DNA from 2 places in the Microbacterium sp. 22179 genome. Region 1 is predicted to be linked to the other one. Evidence: predicted binding sites of a transcription regulator. Region 1 holds the regulator's gene; the other holds the start of a gene.
What was found. Region 1 encodes HrcA, which represses chaperone genes, less so after heat shock. Its sites were predicted from a motif close to TTNGCACTCGNNNNNNNCGAGTGCNAA; they were not measured.

Region 1 (3,408 bases):
CCCGCTGCGCGGAGTCGAGCTTGGTCGGAGTCACCACCTGCACGCCGACGCGCAGGTCACCCCGCTGCGAACCGCGCAGCGGCGTGATGCCGCGTCCCTTGATCGTGAGCACGTCGCCGGACTGCACGCCCGCGCGCACCTCGAGATCCACCGCACCGTCGAGGCCCTGGATCGAGGTCTCGGTGCCGAGGATCGCATCGGTCATCGACACCTCGAGCGTCGCGAGCAGGTCGTCTCCGTCACGGCTGAACGCCGCGTGCGGGTTGACCGTGACCTCGACGTACAGGTCGCCGTTCGGGCCGCCGGCCTTACCGACCTCACCGGAGCCGGGCAGCTGCAGGCGCAGGCCGGTCTCGACGCCGGCGGGGATGTCGAGCGAGACGGTACGACGAGAGCGCACGCGCCCCTGACCGCCGCAGGTACCGCACGGGTACGGGATGGTCGTGCCGTAGCCCTCGCACGTGCCGCAGGGCTGCGAGGTGACGACGTTGCCGAGCAGGCTGCGCACCGTGCGCTGGACGTGTCCGGAGCCGCCGCAGATGTCGCAGGTGACGGGCGACGTGCCCTCCTGGCAGCAGGAACCCTGGCATGTCTCGCAGAGCACAGCGGTGTCGACCTCGATGTCGCGATGCGCACCGAAGACGACGTCGCCGAGGTCGAGGGTGACCCGCACCAGCGCGTCCTGCCCCCGTTCGCGGCGGGAACGCGGGCGCGCACGCCCTCCACCCTGTCCCGCGCCGAAGAACGTCTCGAAGATGTCGCCGAAGCCGCCGAAACCTCCGCCGAAGTTCCCGGCCGCGCCGTCTCCCCCGCCCATGTCGTAGCGGCGGCGGGAATCGTCGTCGCTGAGCACGTCGTACGCGTGCGTGACGAGCTTGAACTTCTCCGCCGCGTCCTCGCCCGGATTCACATCCGGGTGCAGCTGACGCGCGAGGCGCCGATACGCCTTCTTGATCTCGTCGGTGGAAGCGTCCCGGGACACCCCGAGAACCTCATAGTGGTCCGCCACGATCGCCTTTCTGCGTTGTTCTTCGTCGACGGCCGCTCAGCGGCTCGTCTCGTCTTCGTCGAGCATCCGCGTCAGGTAACGGGCCACGGCCCGCGCCGCCGCGAGATTGCTCGGATAGTCCATGCGCGTCGGCCCCATCACGCCGACCCGCGCCGTGCCGCTGGGGGCGGCGTAGTTGCTCGCGACGATCGACGCCTCGCCCAGCCCGAACGGGGCGTTCTCGGTGCCGATGCTGGCCGCGAGGCCGTGCTCGTCGGTGACCATCTCGCTCATGAGCCGCAGGAGCGTCACCTGCTCCTCGATCGCCTCGAGCAGCGGATGGATGCTTCCGCGGAAGTCCTGCTCGCGACGCGCGAGCGTCGCGGCCCCCGCCATCACCAGGCGCTCCTGACGGAACGTACCCAGCTCGTCGACGATCACGGTGGCGAGAGCCCGCAGTGCGGCATCGCCGGGAGCGGCCTCGGGCGCCGCCAGCAGCGTCTGCAGACGGTCGGCCGCGTCACTGACGGCCTGCCCCGTGAGCAGGGCGGAGAGCCGAGCGCGGAGCATGATCGTGTCACCCTCGTCGATCTCGATCGGCAACGGGGCCATCCGTTGCGAGACCCCGCCGGCGTCGGTGACGAGCACGACGAGCATGCGGGTCGGGGCGAGCGGCACGAGTTCGATGTGGGTGAGGTGCGCACGGGCGAACGACGGGTACTGCGCGAGCGCGACCTGACCCGTCAGCTGGGTCAGCACGCGCACGGTGCGCACCATCAGGTCGTCGAGATCGCTCGGCGCCGCCAGGAACGACTCGATCGCCGTTCGCTGAGCGGACGAGAGCGGGCGCAGCTGGGCGAGATGATTGACGAAGACGCGGTACCCCTTGTCGGTGGGCACGCGGCCCGACGAGGTGTGCGGCGCGGTGATGAGCTCCTCGTCCTCGAGGAGCGCCATGTCGTTGCGGATCGTGGCTGCGGAGACCCCGAAGGAGTGGCGGTCCACGATGGAACGGCTGCCGACGGGTTCGTGGGTCTCGACGTAGTCCTGCACGATCGCGCGGAGAACCTGGAGTCCTCGCTCTGTGACCATCGCCCTTCCCTTCCGTTGGCACTCGGACGTTCAGAGTGCCAATCCTACCCCGCCCGCGGCTCGTCTCGTCGGAGGTCGGGGCTCCGCCCTAGGATGACGACCATGACCGCCCCCACCGCCGAGCTGTCCACCGGAATCGTCGAGGGATCGAGCGAGGGCGGGGCATCCCGGTTCCTCGGCATCCCCTACGCCGCCCCGCCCTTCGGCGAGAACCGGTTCCGGGAACCGCGGCCGGCGACTCCGTGGACCGGCGTGCGTCCCGCCACGGCCTTCGGGCCCACGGCCCCGCAGTCGCCGTATCCCGGCGCGATCGGCGAGCTGCTCGGATCGGTCAGGATCGACGGTGACGACATCCTGACCGCCAACGTCTGGGCGCCGACGGATGCCGAGCGCGCCCCGGTGCTGCTGTGGATCCACGGCGGAGCGCTCGAGCGCGGCACCGCGGCGCTTCCGCTCTACGACGGGGGCGGCTTCGCCGCCGCAGGGATCGTCTTCGTGTCGATCAACTACCGCCTCGGCTCGGAGGGTTTCTCGGTGCTCGACGACGCTCCGCGCAATCTCGGCCTCCGGGACGCGGCCGCAGCTCTCGAGTGGGTGCATCGCGAGATCGGCGCGTTCGGCGGCGACCCCGCACGCATCACCCTCATGGGCGAATCGGCCGGAGGCGCGATCGTCGCGGGCCTTCTCGCGCGCGACGGCTCCCGCGCCCTCGTCGCGCGCGCGATCATCGAGTCCGGTCCGTTGGAGGCGCAGCCGCCGCAGAAGGCGGGGCGGGTGACCGCGGCTCTCGCGAAGCGGCTCGGCATCCGCGCCGATCGTGCGTCGTTCGCGTCCGTCCCTCCCGAGAAGCTGCTCGAGGCGCGTCGCGCGCAGTCCGCGGGTTCGTCGCCGCTGGGTGGAGCGCCGGGGTTCCAATTCGCGATCGATCCCGACAGCCTTCCGCGCTCGCCTCACGAGGTCCTGCCGACCATCGACACGCCGCTGCTCATCGGCAGCAACACCGATGAGTACCGGCTCTGGTTCACACCCGAGACCCTCGCCGAGATCCGCCCGCTCAAGCTCTTCATCGCCCGTCTGGCCCTGGGAATCCCGCGCCGAGCCGTATCGGAGTACCGGAAGGCGTTCCCGGAGGCCTCCACCGGCGAGATCTTCGGACAGTTGGCGACCGACGTGATGCTGCGCGCGCCACTCTCGCGCGCGGCGCGCGCACGCCCCGCGCTCACCTTCGTCTACGAGTTCGCGTGGCCGAGCCCGGTGCGCGACCTGCGTGCCGCGCACGCTCTCGAGCTCGGATTCGTCTTCGATCGTCTGGCGGATGCCGAGGCGCA
Region 2 (3,408 bases), on a different contig from region 1:
GTGATGAGCGCACGGATGGAGTCGCCGTACGTGCCGCGACCGAGCGCGTTCCCCCGCAACCGCGGGGCGCGCCTGGTGCTCAACTCCGTCGGAGTCTCGGGCATCGGCGGCCTGACTCCCTGGCGTGCCGCCGTCGCCACGAGCGCCCTGCGCGAAGCGCGCTACATCTCGGTCCGCGATCCGAAGTCCGCCGAACTGCTCGAGCGCCTCGGCATCCCGCACCGTCTCGCGCCCGACCTCGTCCACACGATCGCGTCGGTCCTGCCGATCGATGCGCCCCGCGACAGCTCCGTGCTCCTTCAGCTGTCGGAAGGACACATCCGCACCCACGGCATCGAGGCCTGGACCGACGCCATCGTCGCGTGCTCGGAACTCGGGGATCGCCCCATCCGGCTCTTCGTCGCCGGATCGGCGCCCGCGCACGATTCGATCGAGCTCTACCGGGAACTCATCGACCGGGTCTCGGCCCAGCGCCCGGACTGGGACATCGCCCTCAGCGACGCACGCTCGATCGACGACCGCGTGCGCGAGATCGCCACGGCCTCCCTCTGGATCGGCAGCTCGTTGCACGGCCGCATCCTCGCGTGCGCCTACGGCACGAAGCGCCTCAGCATCGCCAAGCCGAAGGTCGACGTCTACGCCGAAACCTGGGACGCGGACTTCCCGTTCGGCATCGAGCCCTCCGGCCTCCCTGCTGCCGTGACCGCAGCACTCGAACACGAGCCGGATGCCGCGCATGCCGCCGCCCTCGCGGACTCCGCGCGGAGGAGCGTGGTCGACGCCCTGGCGGTCTTCACCGAAGCGGACGACGCGCCGGAGAGCGACGCTCTCGCCATCCGCATCGACGAGGTCGCCCAGCTCCAGATCGCAGCGATGCGACTCGAGCGCGAGCATGCCGAGGCGGTGCGCTTCGGCAAGGAGCGCGCAGCCGAGGCCCTCCGACTCGCCGGCGACAGGGATGAGCAGCGTCGGGCCCGGCAGGCCGTCGAGAAAGAACTCGCCGAATCACACGCTCGACTGAAGAAAGCGGAAACCGAGCTCGAGAGCCTGCGTTCACGGCTGCACGAGATCGAGACGAGCACGTCGTGGAAGATCGGATCGCGCCTCACCTCCGTGGCGCGTGCGCTGCGACTTCCCCGACCGTCGTCGCTCCGACGGCGCGGGCGCGACGACTCCGCCGCGCGCTGACGAAGAAGGGGCCCGGATGCCGAAGCATCCGGGCCCCTTCTCGGGAACGCTGAATCAGCGGACGACGACCGCCAGGACGTCGCGAGCCGACAGGACGAGGAACTCGTCCGCACCGAACTTGACCTCGGTGCCGCCGTACTTGCTGTAGAGCACGCGGTCGCCGACGGCGACGTCGAGCGGAACGCGGTTGCCGTTGTCGTCGATGCGACCGGGGCCGACCGCCACGACCTCGCCCTCCTGGGGCTTCTCCTTGGCGGTGTCGGGGATGACCAGGCCACTCGCGGTGGTCTGCTCGGCCTCGACCTGCTTGATGACGATGCGGTCCTCGAGCGGCTTGATGGAAACCGACACGGTCTACCTCTTCTTTCTTGACGCTGACACGAAAGACTTGTTCGCACTCTCAACCCGAGAGTGCTAACGCCAGTGTAGGCGCTTCGCTGGCACTCATGCAACGCGAGTGCCAGCCCCGCCGCCCGCGTAGGCTGTGCGGGTGGAGATGTCTGAGCTGCAAGCGCTGCTGACCCCCGTCGGGCTGGAGTTGCTGGATGCGCTCGGCAGCGTCGAGTCGACGGACGAGGTCGCGCGCGCGGTGTCGCGGTTGCGGGCCGACGGACACTCCCCCGAACTCGTCTCGGCCGTGGTCGGCCAGGCGCACCTGCGTGCGAAGGCGGGAGCGAAGTTCGGACCGTTCGCCGAGCGGATGCTGTTCACCCGCGCGGGCCTCGAGCAGGCCACACGTCTCGGCGTCGCCGCCCGTCACGCCCAGCGCATGCGCAGCGCCGGGCTGACCCGCATTGCCGACCTCGGCTCCGGGATCGGCGGCGATGCCCTCGCCTTCGCCGGAGCCGGTCTCGATGTGCTCGCGGTCGACGCCGACCCGGTGACCGCGGCGATCGCGGCGTACAACCTCGCCCCGTTCGGTGAGAGCGCGACCGTGCAGCACGGCACCGCCGAGAGCGCCGACCTCGACGGGCGCGACGCGGTGTGGATGGACCCCGCCCGGCGCACGGCCGGGCACAGCGAGACCCGTCGCGTCTCGCCCGACGACTATTCCCCCTCGCTGGACTGGGCATTCGCGCTCGCGTCCCGCGTGCCGACCGGGATCAAGCTCGGCCCCGCGCACGATCGCGATGCGCTGCCTGCCGATGCCGAGGCCCAGTGGGTCAGCGCCGACGGCAGCGTGGTCGAGCTCGTGCTCTGGACCGGGGCTCTGGCCCGGGCCGGCGTGCGCCGCGCCGCGCTCGTGATCCGCGGCGAGCGCTCGCACGAACTCACCGCCGGCGCCGACGCCGTCGACGCCGAGGTGCGCCCGCTCGGCGCCTTCCTGCACGAACCCGACGGAGCGGTCATCCGGGCTCGTCTGATCGGCGACGTCGCCCGCAGCCTCGATGCCGGCATGCTCGACGAGAAGATCGCCTATCTGACCTCGGATGCCGCGCTCACCAGCCCGTTCGTGCAGTCCTTCCGGGTGCGCGAGACGATGGCCGCGAACCCGAAGGCGATCAATGCCGTGCTCAAGGCGAACGACATCGGCACGCTGGAGATCAAGAAGCGGGGAGTCGATATCGACCCGGCGCAGTTCCGCAAGAAGCTCACGCTGCGCGGTGCCGCCTCGGCCACGCTGATCCTGGTGCGGGTCGGAGACCAGCGCCGCGCGATCCTCGCCGACCGGGTGTCCGCCGCCGAGGAGGTCAGCCCGCTCTGGCCTCGGTGATCGTCAGGTACGGCGTCTGGCTCGCGGTGAAGGCGAGAGTGAGCGACGAGCCGGGCCCGGAACCCGATCCGTCGTCCGACACGAAAGTGGACAGGCCGACCTCGATCGCCGTCGTGGAGGGCAGGCAGACCGCATCGAGCTGTGCGGCATCGACGATCAGGCAGGCCTCGGGCTCGACCGTCTCGCCGTATCGATTCGCCATCCAGACCGGCTCGTCTCGGAAGTAGCCGACGACGCTCAGGTTCATCTCGAAGCCCTGCGCGACGAGTTCCTCGGCCCGCGTGCGCTCGTCGCCGACGAACTGCGCGAGGATCGATGACGACGAGTCCCACTGCTGGATCGATGCGATCGGATCCCCGTCGGTGGCGACCACGATGTACGCATTGATCGTCGTGAAGACGGCGGTCACCTCGTCGACGGTCTCGCCGGGGCGCATGACCGCGACGTTGATTCCGACGTTCTGGAAATCGGACGTGCGCTGGCACTGGGATTGCGTCGCGTCGTCG

Region 2: the regulator HrcA is predicted to act here: its motif matches at 1,626-1,652, upstream of groES (co-chaperone GroES).

The regions. Positions count from the first base shown of each region.
Region 1 covers NZ_JBQEPJ010000001.1:1,000,513-1,003,920, forward strand. The annotation lists gene dnaJ (molecular chaperone DnaJ) at 1-1,009, opposite strand, end outside; gene hrcA (heat-inducible transcriptional repressor HrcA) at 1,046-2,080, opposite strand; gene ACTJKK_RS04955 (carboxylesterase/lipase family protein) at 2,183-3,408, shown strand, end outside.
Region 2 covers NZ_JBQEPJ010000009.1:72,160-75,567, forward strand. The annotation lists gene ACTJKK_RS16090 (polysaccharide pyruvyl transferase family protein) at 1-1,188, shown strand, start outside; gene groES (co-chaperone GroES) at 1,243-1,539, opposite strand; gene ACTJKK_RS16100 (THUMP-like domain-containing protein) at 1,679-2,902, shown strand; gene ACTJKK_RS16105 (hypothetical protein) at 2,880-3,408, opposite strand, start outside.